4 regions of the Zhenhengia sp. genome follow, and region 2 is predicted to be linked to each of the others. Evidence: predicted binding sites of a transcription regulator. Region 2 holds the regulator's gene; each other region holds the start of a gene.
What was found. The regulator Rex, encoded in region 2, represses fermentation and respiration genes when NADH is low (regulators of the CRP and FNR family bind a similar motif). The targets are predictions, from matches to a motif close to ATTGTTAANTANTTAACAAT.

Region 1: a site for Rex is predicted at 2,530-2,549, ahead of asrA (anaerobic sulfite reductase subunit AsrA). Genes of this name have one in related genera too.
Region 3: a site for Rex is predicted at 2,870-2,889, ahead of ACLTBU_RS12080 (phosphoenolpyruvate carboxykinase (ATP)). Genes of this name have one in related genera too.
Region 4: a site for Rex is predicted at 2,909-2,928, ahead of ACLTBU_RS14015 (flavocytochrome c). Genes of this name have one in related genera too.

What each region holds. Positions count from the first base shown of each region.
Region 1 is NZ_JBKVCH010000006.1:130,615-136,086, forward strand. Features, by position in the region: gene ACLTBU_RS08825 (hypothetical protein) at 1-121, shown strand, start outside; gene mutY (A/G-specific adenine glycosylase) at 167-1,195, shown strand; gene ACLTBU_RS08835 (LysR family transcriptional regulator) at 1,527-2,420, shown strand; gene asrA (anaerobic sulfite reductase subunit AsrA) at 2,614-3,648, shown strand; gene asrB (anaerobic sulfite reductase subunit AsrB) at 3,641-4,435, shown strand; gene asrC (sulfite reductase subunit C) at 4,447-5,472, shown strand, end outside.
Region 2 is NZ_JBKVCH010000004.1:15,657-21,128, forward strand. Features, by position in the region: gene ACLTBU_RS05765 (nucleotidyltransferase family protein) at 91-1,017, shown strand; gene ACLTBU_RS05770 (phosphotransferase enzyme family protein) at 1,017-2,129, shown strand; gene ACLTBU_RS05775 (redox-sensing transcriptional repressor Rex) at 2,844-3,509, opposite strand; gene ACLTBU_RS05780 (ABC-F family ATP-binding cassette domain-containing protein) at 3,649-5,472, shown strand, end outside.
Region 3 is NZ_JBKVCH010000011.1:1,840-7,311, reverse strand. Features, by position in the region: gene ACLTBU_RS12090 (amino acid permease) at 1-496, opposite strand, end outside; gene ACLTBU_RS12085 (PH domain-containing protein) at 643-987, shown strand; gene ACLTBU_RS12080 (phosphoenolpyruvate carboxykinase (ATP)) at 1,085-2,743, opposite strand; gene ACLTBU_RS12075 (DUF1836 domain-containing protein) at 2,932-3,510, opposite strand; gene trhA (PAQR family membrane homeostasis protein TrhA) at 3,680-4,327, shown strand; gene ACLTBU_RS12065 (DUF975 family protein) at 4,370-4,945, opposite strand; gene ACLTBU_RS12060 (cold shock domain-containing protein) at 5,064-5,261, opposite strand.
Region 4 is NZ_JBKVCH010000014.1:39,670-45,141, reverse strand. Features, by position in the region: gene ACLTBU_RS14025 (RDD family protein) at 1-31, shown strand, start outside; gene ACLTBU_RS14020 (carbohydrate kinase family protein) at 46-1,017, shown strand; gene ACLTBU_RS14015 (flavocytochrome c) at 1,054-2,889, opposite strand; tRNA gene ACLTBU_RS14010 (tRNA-Glu) at 3,086-3,157, shown strand; gene ACLTBU_RS14005 (phospho-sugar mutase) at 3,544-5,265, shown strand; gene ACLTBU_RS14000 (SDR family NAD(P)-dependent oxidoreductase) at 5,354-5,472, shown strand, end outside.

The DNA of each region.
Region 1 (5,472 bases), on a different contig from region 2:
TGAAAAAATATTAAAAGCTGCAAAAGACATATTAAGAGGTTGTAAACCACATCTAGAAAAACTTGAAATAGAGGATGTGAAATTTGTTGAAATAGCCTATAACTTTGCAGTAAGCAATTAGAATGAAAAATAGATAAATAATAAGTCAAGTAGAGAGGAAAAATACGTGAAATATACAACATACTTACTAGAATGGTTTGACAAGAATAAAAGACAAATGCCTTGGCGAGAGAGAAGTGATGCTTATAGTATATGGGTATCAGAAGTAATGCTGCAGCAGACACAGGTTGATACAGTAAGACCTTACTATGAGCGCTTTATGGAACGTTTTCCAACGGTACATGATTTAGCTATGGCAACCCAAGAAGAGGTCTATACTTATTGGCAGGGCTTAGGCTACTACAGACGAGCAGATAACCTGCATAAAGGAGCAAAGGTTGTATCGGAGCAGTATAATGGAATATTTCCAACAGACCCTAAATTAGTTAAAAATATACCTGGCATAGGACCTTACACAATGGGAGCAGTGTTAAGTATAGCCTTTAATTTACCTTATCCTGCCGTAGACGGAAATGTAATGCGTGTACTTTCTAGACAGTTCTTAATAGAAGATGATATCGCTATTCCTAAAACGAGGAAGATTTTCGAAGAAAAAGTGATGGTACTTATGCCGGAAGATGCACGTAACTTTAATCAGGCCCTTATGGAATTAGGCGCACTTATTTGTACACCTAAAAATCCAAAGTGTGAAAGTTGTCCTATGAAGCCAATTTGTATGGCTTATGAAGAAGGCGTACAAATAGAGTATCCTATTAAGAGTAGTAAAACAAAAGCTGAACCGGATTTTTATAAAGCTCTTATTCTTAAGCAAGGAGATAAAATTTATCTAGAAAAAAGACCAGAAGAGGGGCTTCTTGCAAAACTATGGGGAGTGCCGCTGATAACAGATGCAGTTTGGGAAAAAATGAAATCAGAACTTGTCACTTTTGAAGTATTAGAGCAGGTTCAACATGTTTTCACACATCGTAGATGGCTTATGACGCCTATCGTAATAGAGTATACTACACAAAATGCAAAAATATTTGAGGAGATTTTACAAGGAGAAGGTGTGTTTATAGTACCAGAAGGACTGAAGAACTATGCTATTGCCACAGCATTTAAAAAGGTTTTACGTAAGTTACAAGAAAATATTTGATTTATGGGTAGAAATTTTGAAAAAATGTAGTATAATACAAGTATATCAATTATATGATATTTCCATTTCACGGAATCAAAGAAGGAAGTAAAAACTATTCAAGAGTCTAGTAAAGGCAGTAGGCTTTTATAGATAAGAGTAGATTTATATGAAATTCTTTGATTCTACAAAAACAATCAATACATGTATTGAATTAAAAAGGTGAGGATTAGATTTTCAGTCTAATTCTCACCTTTTTCATGGGGTAAAATCAGTGTACTTAAGTAGAAATTACGGATGAAATATGGTATAATTATGGACATAAACGTAATGAAGTGAAGGAGGGAAGAATGTGTTAGAAGAACTTAAAACATTTATACAGGTTGTAAAGTATCGTAATTTTACGAAAGCTGCAAAAAAGGTTAATTTATCTCAACCAACAGTAAGCCTGCATATTAAAAGACTAGAACAATATTTTGATACAACCCTCATTACACGATCAAGTAAAAGTAAAGAGGTGCTCATTACTAAACAGGGAGAATTTCTTTATGAAAAAGGACAAGATCTTATCGCACAAATTGATTTATTAAAAGGTGAGCTTCTTCAAATAGATGATAAGGCTAAAAAGAAAATTTTAGTAGGTGCAAGTAAAACGATAGGAGATTATTTTTTACCACAAATTATAGGGGATTTTTCAAACAAGTATCCGGATATACAACTTGAAGTGTTTATAGAAAATACAGCACATATCTGTGATATGATGAATGAAGGTGAGATACAGGTTGGTCTTATAGAAGGGATTGACCCTTATTATGATTTTGATAGAGAGTATTTCTACCAGGATAGGATGGTTGTTGCAGTAAGCAATAAATCACCATTAGCTACTATGGACGTAAGTATAGATGATTTGAATAATCAGATTTGGATCAGCCGTGAGGAAGGGTCTGGTACGCAGGAGTACTTAAAGTTGTTTCTCAATATGCATAATATTACCCCTAAAAATGTTATTGTATTTAATAGCAACTATGCTGTAAAAGAAGCTGTTAAAAATGGTATAGGTATTACCATTATTTCTGAATGTGTTGTAAGTCATGCAGCATTTGATAAAGAGCTTAATATTTTACCGTTGGAATTATTGCCTAAGCGTAAGTATTCTTATATACTGCCGAAGGATAAAGAAGTAGACTTAGATATTCTTACTTTCATAAATATGCTCAAGGACTATAAAGTGAATAGAACAAATTAAGAAGTGTTGCTTAAAGACGAGCAGCACTTTTTTATTTTTAGCGACCTATTAGAAATCTTAATGGTTAGTATCAGAATGTTAAATTGTAAAATGATAACGAAGTATAGGCATTGTTAATAAATTGTCATATAATAAGTGTACAGCACTCCGTTAAATATGTAGCGGGGGGAATATGCGAATGGAGGACAAGAAGATGGGCTATAAATTAAGCTTTGAAACAGTTAATAGTCTCTTTAATGAATTAAGAAAAGAGTACAAAATTTATGCACCAAAAAGATTTCCAAAAGCAGGACGTTACTCAGATACAGATATTATCCGTTACGCTGAGATCAAAAATGTAGAAGAAATCGTATTTGACGAAAAATCTGACTACCCAGCAAAAGAAGTGGTTTCACCAATCACTCAAACTTTATTCTACTTCACAGAAGATGAATATCGTGAAGCTAAAGTTCATGATAAAAAAGTTTTAATCTTTGCTAGACCTTGTGATATCAATGCACAAATGAACCAAGATAAAATTTTCTTAGAAAACGGTTTTGAAGATACTTTCTACAAACGTATGAGAGATAAAGTAAACTACGTAATGATGGAATGTACTTCTAGCGAAGATACATGCTTCTGCTGTTCAATGGGAACAAACAAAACAGATAACTATGGATTAGCTGCTCGTTTCGAAGACGGACAAGTTCTTTTCAATGTGAAAGATGATAAATTCGCACCTTTCTTTGAAGGTAAAGAAGAAGCTGAGTACACAGTTAAATTCATTGAAGAAAATGAAACAAAAGTAACAATTCCAGTTATTCCTAACAAAGATGTTCTTAACAAACTTAAAGAACATGATATGTGGAAAGAATTTAACAAACGTTGTGTAAGCTGTGGTAGCTGTACAATCGCATGTAGCACATGTACATGTTTCACAACAACAGATATTTCTTACAATGAAAATGGTTCAGTAGGTGAAAGAAGAAGAACAGCTGCTTCTTGTCAAGTTGCAGGATTTGATGAAATGGCTGGCGGTCATGACTTTAGAAAAACAACTGCTGATCGTTATAGATATAAAACACTTCACAAAATCCATGATTACAACGAACGTTTTGGCCAAGGTCATATGTGTGTAGGTTGTGGTAGATGTACAGAAAGATGTCCAGAATTCATTTCATTCACAGCGACAATCGAAAAAGTAAATAAAGCTGTAAAAGAAATCTGCGGAGGTGAGTGCAATGCATAATGAATTAATGCCAGTAGCTTGTCAGATTCTTGAGTTCAAACAAGAAACACAAACAGAATTTACAATCAAAGTAGCAACAGGTGACCTTAAAGTTGAACACGGTCAATTCTGTCAATTATCAATTCCTAAAATTGGTGAGTGTCCAATCTCTGTAAGTGATTACGGCGATGGTTGGATGGATTTTACAATTCGTGCAGTTGGTAAAGTAACAGATGAAGTATTCAAACTTGAAGCTGGTGACCAATTATTCATTCGTGGTGCATACGGTAAAGGTTGGCCAGTAGACCAATTTAAAGGTAAAAATGTTGTAATCATCGCTGGTGGTACAGGGGTTGCTCCAGTTAAAAGTATGATCAACAAATTTGCAAATGAAGAAGGTTTTGCACAAAGCGTAAATATCATCGCAGGTTTCAAAGATGAAAACGGCATTCTTTTCAAAGATACACTTAAAGTTTGGGAAGAAAAATTCAACACTATCTATACATTAGATAGAGATGAAAAAGAAGGATTTAGAACAGGTCTTGTAACTAAATTCATCGAAGAAATCCCATTCAAAGATTTTGGAGATAACTACGAAGTAGTAATCGTTGGGCCTCCAATCATGATGCACTTTGCAGGACTTGAATGTGTGAAACAAGGTATTCCAGAAGAAAAAATCTGGGTTTCATTCGAAAGAAAAATGTCATGTGCAATCGGTAAATGCGGACACTGCCGTATCGACGAGACATACGTATGTCTTGAAGGACCAGTATTCAACTATACACAAGCGAAAAAATTAATTGACTAGGAGGCCACACAATGAATCATGATATTGATGTAAAAGCAACCAGAATAAATTGTTTCCGTCAATCTAAAGTAGCGGGAGAATTTATGTTACAATTACGTGTTCCTGGATCAATCATTGATGCAAAACACTTAACTTCTGTACAACATATCGCTGAAACTTGGGGAGATGGTACATTCCACATTGGGATGAGACATACTCTTAACATCCCAGGTATCAAATACGAAAATATTCCAGCAGTAAACGAATACATTAATAACTACATCAAAGAAGTAGAAGTAGTTGAATGTGATGTTGAAATGGAAACATGCGGTAAAGGTTACCCAACAATCGGTGCGCGTAACATTATGGCTTGTATCGGTAACTCACACTGTATCAAAGCTAACGTAAATACACACGAACTTGCTAAAAAAATCGAAAAAGAAGTATTCCCAAGCCACTACCACATCAAAACAACTGTTGCTGGTTGTCCAAATGACTGTGCTAAAGCTCACTTCAATGACTTTGGTGTAATCGGTATTGCAAAAATGGAATACGATAGAGATCGTTGTATCGGATGTGGCGCTTGTGTTGAAGCTTGTAGCCACCATGCAACAAGAGTGCTTTCACTTGTAAATGGTAAAATTGAAAAAGATACATGTTGCTGTGTAGGTTGTGGTGAGTGTGTACTTGCTTGTCCTACAAGTGCATGGACACGTAATGAGAAGAAATTCTACAGAATTATGATCGGTGGACGTACAGGTAAGCAATATCCTCGTATGGGTAAAATGTTTGCTAACTGGGTAACAGAAGATGTAGTCCTTGCTATCTTCAGAAACTGGCCAAAATTCTCTGCATGGGCACTTGATTACAAACCAGTTTACCTTCATGGTGGACACTTAATCGATAGAGCTGGATACATCAAATTCAAAGAACTTATCCTTGAAGGTGTTGAACTTAATCCAGAAGCACAAATTGCAGAACGTATCTACTGGCAAGAAGATGAAAAACGTGCTAATATCAACGTTAAACCAATTGCAAAACACAATAGTGCAGGTCCT
Region 2 (5,472 bases):
CTAATAATTATACTATTTTACATAGAAAACACCAAATATATTTTCTATACTGTAAGCAAGTTATAAATAATTTTAAAGGATGTGATAATGATGAATGAACCAATTCTTGTAATTATGGCTGCTGGTATGGGAAGCAGATATGGCGGACTTAAACAAATAGATCCAATTGATCAAGAAGGGCATTTAATTATCGACTTTTCAATCTTTGATGCCGTAAGAGCAGGCTTTAAAAAAGTTGTATTTATTATTAAAAAAGAAATCGAAGCAGACTTTAAAGAAATGATTGGAAATCGTATCAGTCAGTTCGTAGATGTTTCATATGTCTATCAAGAACTTGATACACTTCCTGAAGGTTATACACTTCCTGAAGGACGTATTAAACCTTGGGGAACAGCTCATGCAATCTTATGCTGCCTCGAAACAGTTGATGCACCTTTTGCAGTAATTAATGCAGATGACTACTATGGTAAAGATGCTTTTACTGCCATCTATAATTACTTACTAAATGTAAAAGATGATGATTACTATCGCTATGCAATGGTTGGATATGTTTTAGAAAATACACTCACAGAAAATGGATCTGTAGCAAGAGGTATTTGTGTAGTTGACTCGAACAACATGCTTACAAACATTACAGAGCGCACACGTATTGAAAAAACTGCAACTGGAGCAGCTTTCACTGAAGATGATGGAGTAACTTGGGTAAATATAGCTCCAGACTCTATTGTCTCTATGAATATGTGGGGCTTCACTCCAAGTATTTTAAAAGAAACTAAGGCGAGATTCTCTAGCTTTTTAGACGCATCACTCCCAGTTAATCCATTAAAATGTGAATACTTCTTACCTTCAGTAGTGTCTGAGTTATTAACCGAAAATAAGGCAACTGTTAGTGTCCTTACTTCTACTGACCGATGGTACGGTGTAACTTATAAAGAAGATAAAGAAACTGTTGTACATGCTATTGAATGTTTCAAAAATAATCATATCTATCCAACACATCTATGGGAGGAAAAATAATGAGCCAAACATTAAGTTCAGCCAAAATCATGGAAGCCATTGAAAACATGTCATTTGAAGGTAAATACTTAAATCACACTTCTTACGGTAATGGTCATATTAACGATACATACTTAGTAAACTTTCAAAAAGATGGGAAAACAATTCCTTATATCTTACAAAGAATTAATCATCAAATCTTCAAAAATCCAGATGCCCTTATGCAAAACATCATTGGTATCACCTCTTTCCTAAAAGAGAAAATTATGCTTAGAGGTGGTGATATAAACCGTGAGACACTTAATATCATCCCCACAAAACAAGGTAAATCTTACTATCAAGACAGCTTAGGAAACTACTGGAGGAGCTATGTTTTCCTTACTGATACAACTTGTTACGAAATTCTAGCAGATGCTGAGCTTTTCTACCAATGTGGTTATGCCTTTGGACATTTTCAAAACCTACTTGCTGATTATCCAGTTGATACACTTTCTGAAACAATTCCTAACTTCCACAATACACCTGTTCGTTTTCAAGCTTTCGCAGATGCTGTAGAAGCTGACATTTGTGGACGTGCTAAAGATGTACAAAAAGAAATTGCTTTCGTAATGGAAAGAGAGCCTTTAACCCATATACTGGCTAATCAATTAGCAAATGGGAATCTTCCACTTCGCGTGACGCATAATGATACTAAACTGAATAACAGTATGTTTGATAATACAACCCATAGACCTATTTGTATCATTGATTTAGATACTGTCATGCCAGGTTTATCTGTAAATGATTTCGGTGACTCGATCCGCTTTGGTGCTACAACTGGTGCCGAAGATGAGCCAGACCTAACAAAAGTAAACTTTGACCTTAACTTATTTGAAAGTTATACAAAAGGATTCTTAGAAGGCTGCGGTGGCAATCTTACGGAAAGAGAAATTGACATGCTTCCTATAGGTGCAATGACAATGACACTTGAATGTGGTATGAGATTCTTAACAGACTACTTACAAGGTGATACCTACTTCAAAGTGCATAGAGAAGGTCACAACTTAGATCGTTGCAGGACACAATTCAAACTTGTATCGGATATGGAAAAACATCTAGATACCATGAATGAAATCGTTAATAAATATCGTTAGTTTTATCATCTATCTAGAAAACCACTTTCTTAATGTGGAAGCGACAAATTACAAAATACTAGTGGCTTTTTTCACTTAATTTTAGTCTACAATTTAGGTAGTGTGCCAAAAATTAAATTTTCTGAAATATACACTAGTCTTTTTCTTTCTTATAGTGTATAACTAACTTATAAAAGGTGTTCATACCATTCTAGATAAGTATAAGCATCTTCTACTCGCTAAGATGTTATTTGAAAGTTTTAGTTCCCCCTTCTAAAGCTTACTTATTTCTTCTTAGCCAACTGCACTATTTGGTAGTGGCAATCAAATAGTTTACAGGGCACGTCCTATACACTCAATATTTTAAGCTACATTCTACTTCACAAAGAAGTAAGCTTAAAGGCAATGCCTACGGTAAATCCTATGTACAAAGTTTCTACTTCAGACACTTGCAGTGATAAATGCATGAGCATCTCTTTCACCTATAGACCCTGATTAGAAGCACCTGTAACAAGGTAAGTCCTTCCGCTTAGCCCACTGGCTTATATCTTCATACTGAAGCTGAATGTTAACCAGTACCTGAGTGTCCTTGCCACACAATAAAAACCTAGCTTAAGTTTCGCCTATATTGATAAGGGGGAGGCGACTTAAGCTAGGTTTTTTTGCGTAAAAAAAGATTCACCCATCCTTAATTGTTTTCTCTAAGATAGGTGAACCTTTTATTTATATAGGCCTCTAAAAAGGTTTATAATCATTACCATTATCAAGTTCTTCTGCTTCATTAATCTTATAGGCTAAAGTCATTAATGAATGTGACAAGTGCACATTTTCAACATGTACATGTTCTGGTAAAAATAAATCTACAGGTGAGAAGTTCCAAAGCCCTTTCACACCCCATTTTGCTAAGTTCTCAGCCGTCTCTTTAACTCTTGTTTTTGGCATTGTTAAAATGGCAATATCTACTTTATTTGTTTTAACGAAGTCTTCCATTTTATCTATATCCATAACTTCAATGCCTCGCATACTCATACCTATAAGCCTTGGATTAATATCAAATAAACCAATGAGATTAAAGCCACGTTTGCTAAAAGATGGGTAGTTAGCAAGAGCTTGTCCTAAGTTACCTACACCAACAATAATCATTGTATGTGTTTTATCAAGTCCTAGTATTTTTGCAATCTCTTTGTGTAAATATTCTACATTATATCCATAACCTTGCTGCCCGAAACCACCAAAGTTGTTAAGATCCTGTCTAATTTGAGAGGCTGTAACTTTCATTTTCTCGCTAAGTTCTCTAGAAGATATTTTAGTCACTCCGTTGTCTAATAATTCCCCTAAATACCTATAGTATCTTGGCAATCTACGGATTACTGCCATAGAAATCTTTCTCTCTTCAGTCACAGACTTACCTCCTTCTTTTTCTATCTTTTTTAGTATAGCATTTTAGTTTTTTTTTTGTCAATTAACCTTGGCTATTACTCACTTTTATTTTTCTAGTTTTTCTGTTAAGATGAATCTAGATTAATGAGGAGGATAGCTTATGATTGCAAATTGTCATGCTGTATATAAATCTTTTAATGAGCAATCTATCTTAAAAGATATTTCATTTCATATAGAAGACCATGAAAAAGTAGCACTTGTCGGAAATAATGGTGCAGGAAAAACCACACTTTTTCGTATTTTAACAGGAGAACTTGCACCTGATAACGGCGAAGTTTTCTTTGCAAAAGGTATTCGTATCGGCTACCTTGAACAGAATATGCATTTTAATTCAGGCTGTAGCGTCTATGAAGAGCTCCTTCATGTATTTGATGAAGTGATTGCTCTTGAAGAAAAGCTTCATCAAATGGAAGAAGAGATTGCAAAAACACATTCTCTTGCTCTTACACATACTTATGATGAATTACGTAGCACTTTTGAGAATATGCGTGGTTATGAATATAAAAGTCTCGTACGTGGTGTTCTTAAAGGTTTGGGCCTTAAAGAAGAAATTTATACCCAACCTATCACAACCTTATCTGGCGGTCAAAAGACACGTGTAGCACTTGCTAAACTACTTCTAGAAGAACCAGACCTCTTACTTCTAGATGAGCCGACTAACCACCTTGATATTGTAGCTACAGAATGGCTGGAAAACTATTTAAGAAGTTATAAAGGTTCTGTTCTTATTATTTCCCATGACCGCTACTTTTTAGACAGGGTTGTTACAAAAGTCATTCATCTTGAATTTGGCCATGCTATGGTCTATAACGGCGACTATAGCCACTTTGTTATAGAAAGCGAAAAAGTGTATGAGGCTGCTATGAATCAATATGAAAAGCAGCAACAAGAAATCGCTAAGCAAAAAGCGGTTATTGCTAAACTACGTCAGTTTAATCGCGAAAAATCCATCAAGCGCGCTAGAAGTCGTGAAAAGCTATTAGAAAAAATAGAAGTCATGGATCTTCCAATGATTGATGACAAACCTATGAACCTTGTACTGACACCACGTATTACAAGTGGAAATGATGTTTTAACAGTTAAGGAGCTGACTAAGTCCTTTGAAGATGGCGCTCTCTTTAATAATATTACTTTTGATATTAAACGTGGTGAAAAAGTAGCTATTGTTGGCCCAAATGGCGTAGGTAAAACAACACTTTTCCGTATGATTATGGCCCAAAGTGACATTTCTGGTGGTAGCATTACACTAGGTAGCAATGTACACATCGGCTACTACGATCAGGAACACGCTACACTTAATCCAAACTATACGATTATGCAGGAAATTCAGGATGCTTTTCCTGACCTTACAAATACAGCAATTCGTAATATGCTGGCTTCTTTCTTATTCACAGGAGAAGATGTATTTAAACCTATTAGTGCTTTAAGTGGCGGTGAAAAAGGTCGTGTAGCACTTGCTAAAATTATGCTTTCAAAAGCAAATTTCCTTATTCTAGACGAACCAACTAACCACCTTGATATGATGTCAAAAGAAGTACTAGAAAATGCACTTAACCAATATGAAGGTACCATTCTTTACGTATCTCATGACCGCTACTTCATCAATCAAACTGCAACCAAAGTACTTGATATGCAAAAAGACCATATGTCTGTATATTTAGGTGACTATGATTACTATATGGAAAAGAAAAAAGAAATACCCGTATTGTGCACTTCTGGTACTCAACAAAGTACACCAACTTCTTCTAAAGAAGACTGGCAAAAGCAAAAAGAACTTCAAAATCGCATTAAGAAACTCCAAAGTACTTTAACAAGTATAGAAGAAAAAATCGAGCTTGAAGAAGGTAAACTCGCTGAACTGGATGAACAGCTTTGCCTTGAAGAAGTATATACGAACCCCGATGCTTCTCGTGACATTATGAAC
Region 3 (5,472 bases), on a different contig from region 2:
TAACACCTATTTTAATTACTGTTGTAATAATGCTTACATAGCCTGCATTTTTTACACCTTTATAATTAATATAAGTAAATATCCATAATAATAAGGAAGAAACAGCGAAAGCTAAAATACCGTTTGTCCCAAGTGCTGGAAAGAATGTAGTCAGATAGCGTATAACTGCTGTAATAATAGCTGCATTTCCGATCCAAGATCCTAACCAGAATGTCCATGATACAAGAAATGCCATAAACTCACCGAAAGCTTTATGGGTATAAACAATAGGCCCCCCTGTTGCAGGATATTTTGTCCCAAGGTTAGCAAAAGATAGGGCTAATAACATAGATCCTAGTCCGGTAATCACCCATGCTAAGACAGTAACTATTGGATTTGCCACTTGAGCGAGACTCTGCGGCGATGTGAAAATTCCTGAACCAATCATGTTTCCTACAACAATGGACGTTGCAGCGGCAAGACCCAGTTCACGCTTTAAATGTGTTTTGTTTTTCATGATGTCTCCTTAAGTTGCTAAAATAAACTTTTATCCCTATTATGTGTAAATCCTTTCATTATATAAGTTACTAAGTGCATAGACTAATTCTAAAAATTAGATTATACTTTTCATAAAGTTTATCTAATTTTTAGGAGGTTATACACATGGGATTATTTGGTGGTAGTAAGACAGATAATACATCTCAATTTGAGCGATACCTTATAGAAGGTGAGGTTATTGAGGCTGTTTATCGTCTTGTATTAGATGAAATTTGTTTTACTAACAAACGTATCATCTTTATTGATAAAGAAGCTTTGTCTACAAAAAAACAACTCATTTCACTTCCTTACCATTCCATCTACTATTTCGGGGTCGAAAAAGGTGGAGTTTTCGAATTTGATAACGAAATTAAATTATACACTAAAGGAACACATTTTTCTATTGAATTTAGTAGAGGAACAGATATTTTAGAAGTTGAAAAATTACTAGCCTCCCACATTTGCAAGTAATTATACTTTTTCTGTCATATTTATTAATAAAATTAAAAAGATAGTAACTAGCCTTAAAAGCTAGTACTACCTTTTTTATCTCTTATTATGTATGAAATTAAATAGTGTGTGCTTCATCCACAACTTTCTGTAATGCCTCTAAAGCATCAGCTGGAAGTTTATCAAAGCCACCTTTTTCTGTATCACGAGATTTGATGAAATCTACGCGATCTTGCATACGTTTTTGTAATTGTTCAACGTAATTTTCATCTTCAAGGTTTGGTATGAAACCTTCAAGTTCCATAATTTCAATATCAGAGAATGGTCCCCATGGCTTAAATGTAGCTCTTCCTTCTACTACTGCTTCAAGTGCACCAAGTGTATCTTTTGGTGTTACTTTTTTACCCATAAAGTCCCCTGTATTTACGATATAGCAATCTACGTTTCTTTCAGCAACTAATGCTTTGAACTTTTCGTAGTCATTTACAAGTGGGTATGTTCTAAATGGGTTAGCATATGGCTCAACAACTAACGCATTAGGGTCAACCCCTGGAGCAAGTCTTTCTGCACTTGAACGTTTTGTAGCAAGTGTAGCACCCATTACAGAAGCAAGTTCTGCTCCACTTAATTTAACGATTGGTGGAATTGTAGGGTCCTTCATAATCCAGAAGATTGCATTAACTGGTTCTTCAAATTTATTTACACGATTTGGTGACCAAAGAATAGATTTAACAGCACGACCATTACCATTACGAACATCTTCTGTGACTGGTACAATCTTACCATCTTCATCTACTGTAGCACCACAGTTTTGCATTGTAACAAGGTATTTATTATCTTCACATGTAAGTGGATAATCTTGAGTTTTATCAAAATATGCTGGTTCAAGAGCTACTGATGAGCCATTTTCTGTTGAAATAACAAAAGCATCATCATGAAGTACTGTAATATCGTATTTACCACCATGGCGAGCATGTGTAAGAGTTGATTTACCTGAACCTGAAAGTCCAAATACACCAGCAACGAATGATTTACCTTCACCAAGGTTATAACGTTTTTGTCCACCATGGCATGAAGCATATCCATGACGGTTCGCCATAGCCCACGCAAGGGTTAATGTACCTTTTTTATGTTCTCCAAAGTATCTCATACCTAAGATAGCAGCACAGTTATGTTCTGGATCAAAGAATGTAAGACCCATTGGATGATCTGGATGTGACCAGTCTGGATCTGAGAATATATAAAGATCTCCTTCTGGATACTCTTTAGATTCTGCATACATTTTAGCTACTTCTTCATTAATAGCTTGGAAATTCAATAACCAAGAGTACATAATATTTTCTTGAGTTTCTGGGATACAAAGATGCGCTTTTACTGAGAAGTCTTTATCAAGGCCTACGATTGCTTGTGCATGATACAGTTTTTTAGTACGAGCTTTGTAAATTGCTTCGCTAATTTTAAGAGCATATTCACCTTGATTTACACCAGGTTCTCCCATAATTTTACGAGCTGCTGCTGCGCGCCCACTTACTGCACCGTCATTGAAGAGAAGAATTTTTGTATCATCATCTAAACCAAGTAAATCTGGTCTATAAACAGGAATATCTGTCACGATTGTTCCCGGAGCATTTTTTGCAAGTTTGTAAGCTTCCTTTAATGAAGTTACAGGTGTTACATTATTACCATAAAATGCTGTTTCAATTGTTGTACGAATTTGTCCAAAGATAGGGTTATTCGCACCAATTTCTGTTCTTGGAAATCTAGATTTTGTTGCCATTATGAAATCCTCCTTCGTTTATAAAAAATAATTGTACGCCTATTTAGGAATAATCTTCAAAATAAAATCCTTTCCCAAATCTAATTATCTAATTTGTTACAATATTTGTCAACACAAATTTCAGACATTAATAATAAATTAACAACTTTTATACTAGTTTATCCAATAAATAAAGAGTAGCCTAATGACTACTCCTCTCCCTTAATACATTTATCTATAATGTGCTCTGCTAACCTTTTATGGTAAGTAGCTTGCTCTATTAAAGTACATACTAACAACATAGCCCCTACCTTTTCATCGTGTATTTGCATTTTTTCCATTTCTTCATTGACCATTTCTATACGCTTTTCAATTCCAAAATTGAAATAAGATAACTCCTTATCTCGGCATGCTAAATATGCCTCATAAAAATTTGCTAATTTATGACTATCTAAGTTCTCATCTATTTTTAAGGATGAAAATAAATCTTTTATGTCTCCAATGCTAATAATACCTTTAAGATGGTAAAGAAGAATCATAAGAATAATATGATCTTTAGTATATTTCTTTTTATGTGCAGGCATTAATACCTTATCTTTTGTGTAATTGTTAATCATTGTTTTAGTCAAAAGCTTGTCCCCCTCATAACGCTTTGTATGACTAAGCTTGCTTTCAAACAATGTAATAAGCTGATCCATATATAAATCAAGGTCTGGAATATCTCCAAGTCCTATATATTCTTCAAGGCCTAATTTAGCAACTTCTTCTTCTAACCATTTACTCTCCATGTCCGTAGCCTCCTTGTGTTTCTTGATTTTATCATACCTAATCCCTTTTATAAAATCAAGCCAAATTATTATAGAAACTATATTGACTACAATATGTATATTATGATATATTTTAGTTATAATATTAAGTAGTATTTAAAACTACTTGTCAAGGTTAGGGGATGTTTCAATGAATCAATACATTAGAGAACCTATTAACGCTTATACTCATCTTATAGGTGCCGGCCTTTCTTTTATCGGTACTATATTATTACTTATATATGGTGGCAAAGGTTCGCCACTTACTACAACAGCTATCGTGTCTATTACTATTTTTGGTTTAAGCCTTGTAGCACTTTATACAGCTAGTGGCATTTACCATGCAGTTAGAGCCAATCAAGCTGTTTTACTTAAACTTAAGAAATTAGATCATTCTATGATTTTTATACTTATTGCAGGGTCTTATACACCATTTTGCTTACTTGCTCTTACAGGTGCATGGCAAATTAGTATTATTACCATAATCTGGTCTCTTGCTATTATAGGTATTACCCTTAAAGTTTTCTGGATTAATATGCCTAGATGGATTTCAACAGGTTTTTATATTGGCATGGGCTGGGTTGCTGTTCTTGCATTAAGTCCACTTTCTAAAGCCCTTAATACAGGTGGTCTTACATGGTTAGCATTAGGCGGTATCATGTATACTATTGGTGGTATTATCTATGGTCTAAAAAAGCCAAATATCTCTAAAACATTTGGCTTTCATGAATTATTCCATATTTTTGTTATGCTAGGCAGTGCATGCCACTACTGGTGTGTTTTTAATTATGTACTTTAAACTAAGATAGGATACCTATATAAGGTATCCTATTTTTAATTCCTATTGATTAGCAAGCTTCTTATAAGTATTAGCCATTGTCACTTGCATATAAGGTATAAGCCAAAAGTACCCTATTCCAAAAGTTAATGTTGCTAATATTCCCCATCCTATAAATGATAGCTGCAAAATGAAAAGATCCATTTTATGCCCTTGAGTCATACGTTTACTTTCATTCATAGCTTCTCGTACAGTTATTTCAGGATGATCAGCTAAAATATAGAAGCTCATACAATAACTATAAGATTTAATAATACCAGGAATGATAAATAACAGTGTCCATAAAAAAACCCATAGTAATTGCCAAAAGAAAAGTCCTATTGATTTACCAAAGTTTTTAAAGCCACTGAAAGCATCCTCTATTCCTAGAGGTTCTCTTTGAATAACTTTAAAACATATAATAATATAACTCAAAGTACAAGCTCCACTTATTATGTAATTACCTAAAAAACCAATATAGGGAATAAACTGTATTCCTATAAGCAAAATTGTAATAACAAGAAAAAGGCCTCCTACTATTCCCCAACGTCCTTTTAACTGCTCCTTACTTGCGGCTTTAACTTCTTCCCTTGTAAACATTCTATCTCCTCCTTAATTTTATTAATCCCTATTAAACTTATTAAGAAGCAATAAAAAATATACCTAATTTATACATAAAAATAGCCTATAAGCATATGCTTATAGGCTTATTATTTCATTATTTACGAATAACGTTAGCAGCTTGAGGTCCTCTGTTGCCTTCAACGATATCGAATTCAACTGTTTGACCTTCTTCTAATGTTTTGAATCCTTCTGATTGGATAGCTGTGAAATGTACGAATACGTCATCTCCATCTTCTCTTTCAATGAATCCAAAACCTTTTTCTGCGTTAAACCATTTAACTTTACCTACCATGTGCTAGGCCTCCTTATTTTAAAAAAAAGTTACTGCTAAAACACTGTACTACAAAACGCTTTCGGTCCAGTGTTTTATAGAACATGCGGCCTACCATCGTTTAATTCCAATATTTTAACTTACATGATTAGGATAACACATGTATAATAAATAATCAAGGAATTTGTCTTCATTTTTTTGTACAATTTGACTCAAATATAGTCAATTTAAG
Region 4 (5,472 bases), on a different contig from region 2:
AATTGCAGGGACTAGAGTGATTCGTATTTAAGAAGGAGTAAGAAGATGAAAAAGATATTAGCAATTGGAGAGGCGTTAATTGATTTTATACCAAGTGAAAAAGGATGTTCACTTAAAGACGTAGTAAGTTTTGAACGTGTAGCAGGGGGAGCACCTGCAAACGTAGGAGCAGCTATTGCTAAATTAGGTGGTAAGGCAGGTTTTATTTCACAGCTGGGACAAGATGCTTTTGGTGATTATATCATTGAAGTGCTTCAACAAGCTGGTGTAGATACACAGTATATCCTTCGTACAACCAAAGCAGGTACAGGGCTTGCCTTTGTATCTTTAAAATCAGATGGTAATAGAGACTTCTCTTTTTACAGAAATCCAAGTGCAGACTTACTGATGCAGCCTGAACAGGTGGAAGAAGATTGGTTCAAAGATTGCTATGGTTTACATTTTTGTTCAGTAGATTTAGTAGATTTTCCTATGAAAAAGGCACATAAAAAGGCTATTGAATACATGATAAAAAATGGTGGGGTAGTAAGTTTTGACCCAAATGTACGCTTACCTTTATGGCCAACAGCAGATGCTTGTAGAGATGCTATTTTAGAGTTTCTTCCTTATGCTCATGTGATTAAAATTTCTGATGAAGAATTAGAATTTATTACAGGCTATAAAACAATAGAAGAAGCTAAGGCACTTTTATTTAGAGGTAATGCCCAACTTGTTATCTATACAAAAGGTGGGGATGGTGCTGAAGTTTACACTAAGGAAAGTATGGTAAGTGTAGGGGGGAGAAGAGTAGAAGTAATTGATACGACAGGGGCTGGGGATTCCTTTATTGGAGCATTCCTTTATAAACTTTTAGCAGCAGATATAAAAGCAGAGGCATTATCTAGCTTATCTGGGGAAATACTTAAAGAGTATCTAAACTTTGCTAATGCTTATGCAGCTTATAGTACACAAGGTAAAGGAGCTATTGGTTCTTATGCAACATTAGAAGAAATAGAAAGTTATATAAAAAACAGCTAGAGCATATAGGCTCTAGCTGTTTTTTATATAATAATATTATTTAGCAGTAGTTAAAGCACTGTTTACCGCTTCAAATACAGCAGTACTTGAGTTAGATGCACCTGTTACAGCATCAATGCCTTCTGTAGATTGGTTATAAATAATATCTGGAATTAAATCATTTTGAATAGACATAAAGATTGAAGATGTTTCATGATGTTCAAGAACTTCGATAGTATCAATGAAACCATCTTTTACAGTTACTTCAACTTTAATGGTACCGTTGTTACCAGTTGCTTCACCTTGGTAAACACCATCTTTGAAGCTAGCAGTAGCAGTTTCATTTATTTTTGGTGTAGAAGCTTCTTCTTTTTCAGAAACTGTAGTAGCACCTATACCACCATCTGCCATAGCAAGTGTAGCAGCTTTAGTACCAGCTTGACGTCCAAATACAATAATATCTGCTAAAGCATTACCACCAAGACGCTCAGCGCCATGTACACCACCTGTTACTTCACCAGCAGCAAATAAACCAGGAATAATATTACCATCTGTATTTACAACTTCAGCATTTGTATTGATTTTGATACCACCCATTGTATGGTGAACACCTGGTGCAATTTTGATTGCATAGTAAGGTGCTTTTTCAAAGGCAATATCCATACCAGCGCTACGTCCAAATGCAGCATCAATACCTGATTTTACAGAGTCATTCCATGCAGCGATTGTTGCTTTAAGAGTATCCGCATCCATTCCAAGAGCAGTTGCTAAAGCTTCAGGTGTTTCACCTTCAGTTGTAAGGCCTTGCGCTACATATTTTTCGATTGCTTTTAAGCTTTCGCGTACACCTTGGTCAAACACAAGGTATGCATATTGATCTTCTTGCTCTAAGACAGCAGCAGATACTTTGTCGCGAGTGGACATTTCATCTGTAAAACGTTCGCCTTTAGTATTTACAAGAATTGCACCATTACCGCGAACAGCTTCTGTAATAAGAGCAGCTGTTTCAGGATGAACTGTTGGGTGAATCTGAATTTGCTCAATATCGTCAAGAGCTGCACCAAGAGCTTCAGCTAAGATAATTCCATCACCTGTTGCACCTGGTTGGTTTGTACTAATAAAGCCATCAAGTTGTGGCTGATATTTTGTGTAAAGTTCTGGATTATTTCCAAATCCACCAGATGCAATAACAACAGCATCTGCTTTGATGATGTAAGAAGTTTTTTCACCATTTTCTGTAGCAATTGCTTTAATACCTGTTACTTTATCATTTTCGTAAATAACTTCAGTTGCTTCAGTGTTGAGCATTGTATCAATACCACGTTGTTCTGTATTTTGATAAAGAACATTTACTAAATGATCACCTACAGGAGCACCACCAGTTGGTCTATGAGCACGCTTGAAAGATGCGCCACCAAGGGAACCTACATCAGAAAGATCAGCACCTAAATCTATAAGCCAAGCTACAGCATCGGCAGCATTTTCAGTCATAAATTTAACAAGTTCAGGATCGTTGAGTTCCTCTCCACCCTTCATTGTGTCAGTATAGTGAACTTCAACAGTATCTTCAATTCCAGCTTCTTTTTGAAAAGTTGTTCCAGCAGCGTTTAGACCACCTGTTGCACGAGCAGTATTTCCGCCAACGAAAGGCATTTTTTCTACTAAAATAACATGAGCTCCAGCATCATGTGCTTCAATAGCAGCACTTAAGCCACCACCACCAGCACCGATAACGATAACATCTGTTTCAAGTGTAAGAGTTTCTTGTGCTGATTCAGTTACTTCTGTTGTAACTTCTTTTTCTACTTGAGTAGGTGTAGAAGCACAACCTGTTAATAGGGAAACTGATAAACCTAAGCAAGCTATAGTAGATAAAAGTTTTTTCATCTTCATAATAATATCCCTCTTTATGTTTGATAAATTATTGTCAAACATAGTGTATCATAGTATAAAAAATAAATATATAGCTTAACATAATGTCTGAACAGGAAATATATTATGTGTTGTTTTAAATAATTTTAATAAGTGTAAAATTATTTAAAAAATGTATTGAATTAAATTGATAGGAGTTTTATAATATATAGTACAAGGCCCGTTGGTCAAGAGGTCAAGACGCCACCCTCTCACGGTGGACTCAGGGGTTCGATTCCCCTACGGGTCATATAAAAAGACTTAGCAAATGTTTGCTAAGTCTTTTCTGTTTTTTCTGTTATTAAATCAAATGATTGGATTCAATTGACTAAGTTAATTATACTATAGTAAAATTATTTTATAGGTTTTCGGAAGACCTATACACTCACTCCTTGACCTGTGAATATAAAAGTCAAGACTATAAAACTCCCCAATCTTCTTTATAGATGACCTGGTCAAGGAGGATTTTTGAACTAATTATATTGGAGATAGATTAAAGAGGACTACTTTATAAGTGTAGGCCTCTTTTTATACTTTAAATAAGGTATCGCTTATAACAATGAAATAAAATTGTAACTAGCTTTTTTTCCTAAAAAATGACATAATATAATCGACAATATACGAGGAGGGACTATGATGGATTTTAGACAAGGGTATAACCGCTGGTTAAATGAAGAAAAGGTTGATGAAGCTTTAAAAAATGAACTTCAAGCAATTGAAAATGAAAAAGAGATTGAGGACAGATTTTATAAAAATCTTGAATTCGGAACAGGTGGTTTAAGAGGTAAAATTGCAGCAGGAAGCAACCGTATGAATGTTTATACAATAGGTAAAGCTACTCAAGGGCTTGCAACATACCTTTTAAAACACAAAGCTGAGCCAAGTGTCGCTATTGCATATGATTCAAGAAATATGAGTAAAGAATTTGCAGACCAAGCAGCAAGCGTACTTGCAGCAAATGGGGTAAAAGTATTCCTTTACCCATCATTAAGACCAACACCAATGCTTTCTTTTACAGTTAGACATTTAGAAACAGATGCAGGTATTGTTATCACAGCATCTCATAACCCTAAAGAATACAATGGTTATAAAGTATATGGTAATGATGGTGGACAAATTACAGATGAAGCTGCAAAAGAGATTTTATCTTATATTGATGCAGCAGACATCTTTGAAGATGTTAAAGTTATGACATTAGAAAAAGCAGAAAAAGAAGGTAAATTAGAATACATTACAGAAGAAGTAGATAAAGCTTACTATCATCAAGTAGAAACTTTATGTATTCGTAAAGACCTTATTAAAGAAAAGGCGTCAGAACTTAAGATTATCTACACACCAATCCATGGTAGTGGTAATATTCCAGTTCGTACAATGCTTAATAAATTAGGTTTTACAAATGTAGCAGTTGTTAAGGAGCAAGAACTCCCAGATGGAAACTTCCCAACAGCACCATATCCAAACCCAGAAGATAAACGTGTATTTGAGCTTGCTATTGAAATGGCAAAAGAAACAGCACCAGACCTTATCTTTGGTACAGACCCAGACTGTGACCGTATTGGTGTAGTAGTTAAAGAAAGTGCTGATAGCTATAAAGTATTAACAGGAAACCAAGTAGGTATCCTACTTAGTGACTATATCTTAAATGCACGTAAGGAAATGGGTACTTTAAGTGGACAAGATACAATTGTTAAAACAATTGTAACTTCAGATATGGTAAAACCTATTGCGACGCATTATGGCACACAAGTAATGGATGTTTTAACAGGTTTTAAATACATTGGAGAGAAAATCAAAGAGTTCTTAGAAACAGGTGCAAATAACTTTGTATTTGGTTATGAAGAAAGCTATGGTTATTTATCAGGAGACTTCGTAAGAGATAAAGATGCTGTTATTGCTTCTGTACTTATTGCAGAGATGGCACTTTACTACCGTACACAAGGTAAAAACCTTTATGAAGCACTTGAAGATCTGTTCAAACAATATGGTTACTATAGAGAAGACTTAGTATCTATCCAGATGGAAGGGAAAGATGGTCAAGAGAAAATCCAAGCGATTATCTCTAACTTAAGAGAAAATGCACCTAAAGAAGTAGGTGGTATAAGAGTAGTAAGAGTTGAAGATTATAAACTATCTAAAGCTTACAATGTATTAGAAGGGGCAGAAGAAGCAATCTTCCTTCCAACTTCAAATGTTATGAAATTTATTTTAGAAGATGGTAGTTGGTTTGTAGTAAGACCTTCAGGTACAGAACCAAAAATGAAAATCTATGTATCTATCATTGGACAAGATGAAAAGGATGCTACAAATAAAGTAGAAAATTTCAAAAAACAAGTTTTAGAATTAGTAGAAAATAACTAGTTCATTCAGCTATAAGAAGCTAGGTCATTTCCTAATTTAGGTAGGCCTAGCTTTTTTTATATACATTGTTGTTAAAGGAGATTAAATCATGAAAAGAGTAGAAAATAAAGTAGCATTAGTCACATCTTCTACAAGAGGGATTGGACTTGCTATTGCTAAAACACTTGCTAAAGAAGGTGCACGTGTATACCTTGCAGTAAGAAGATT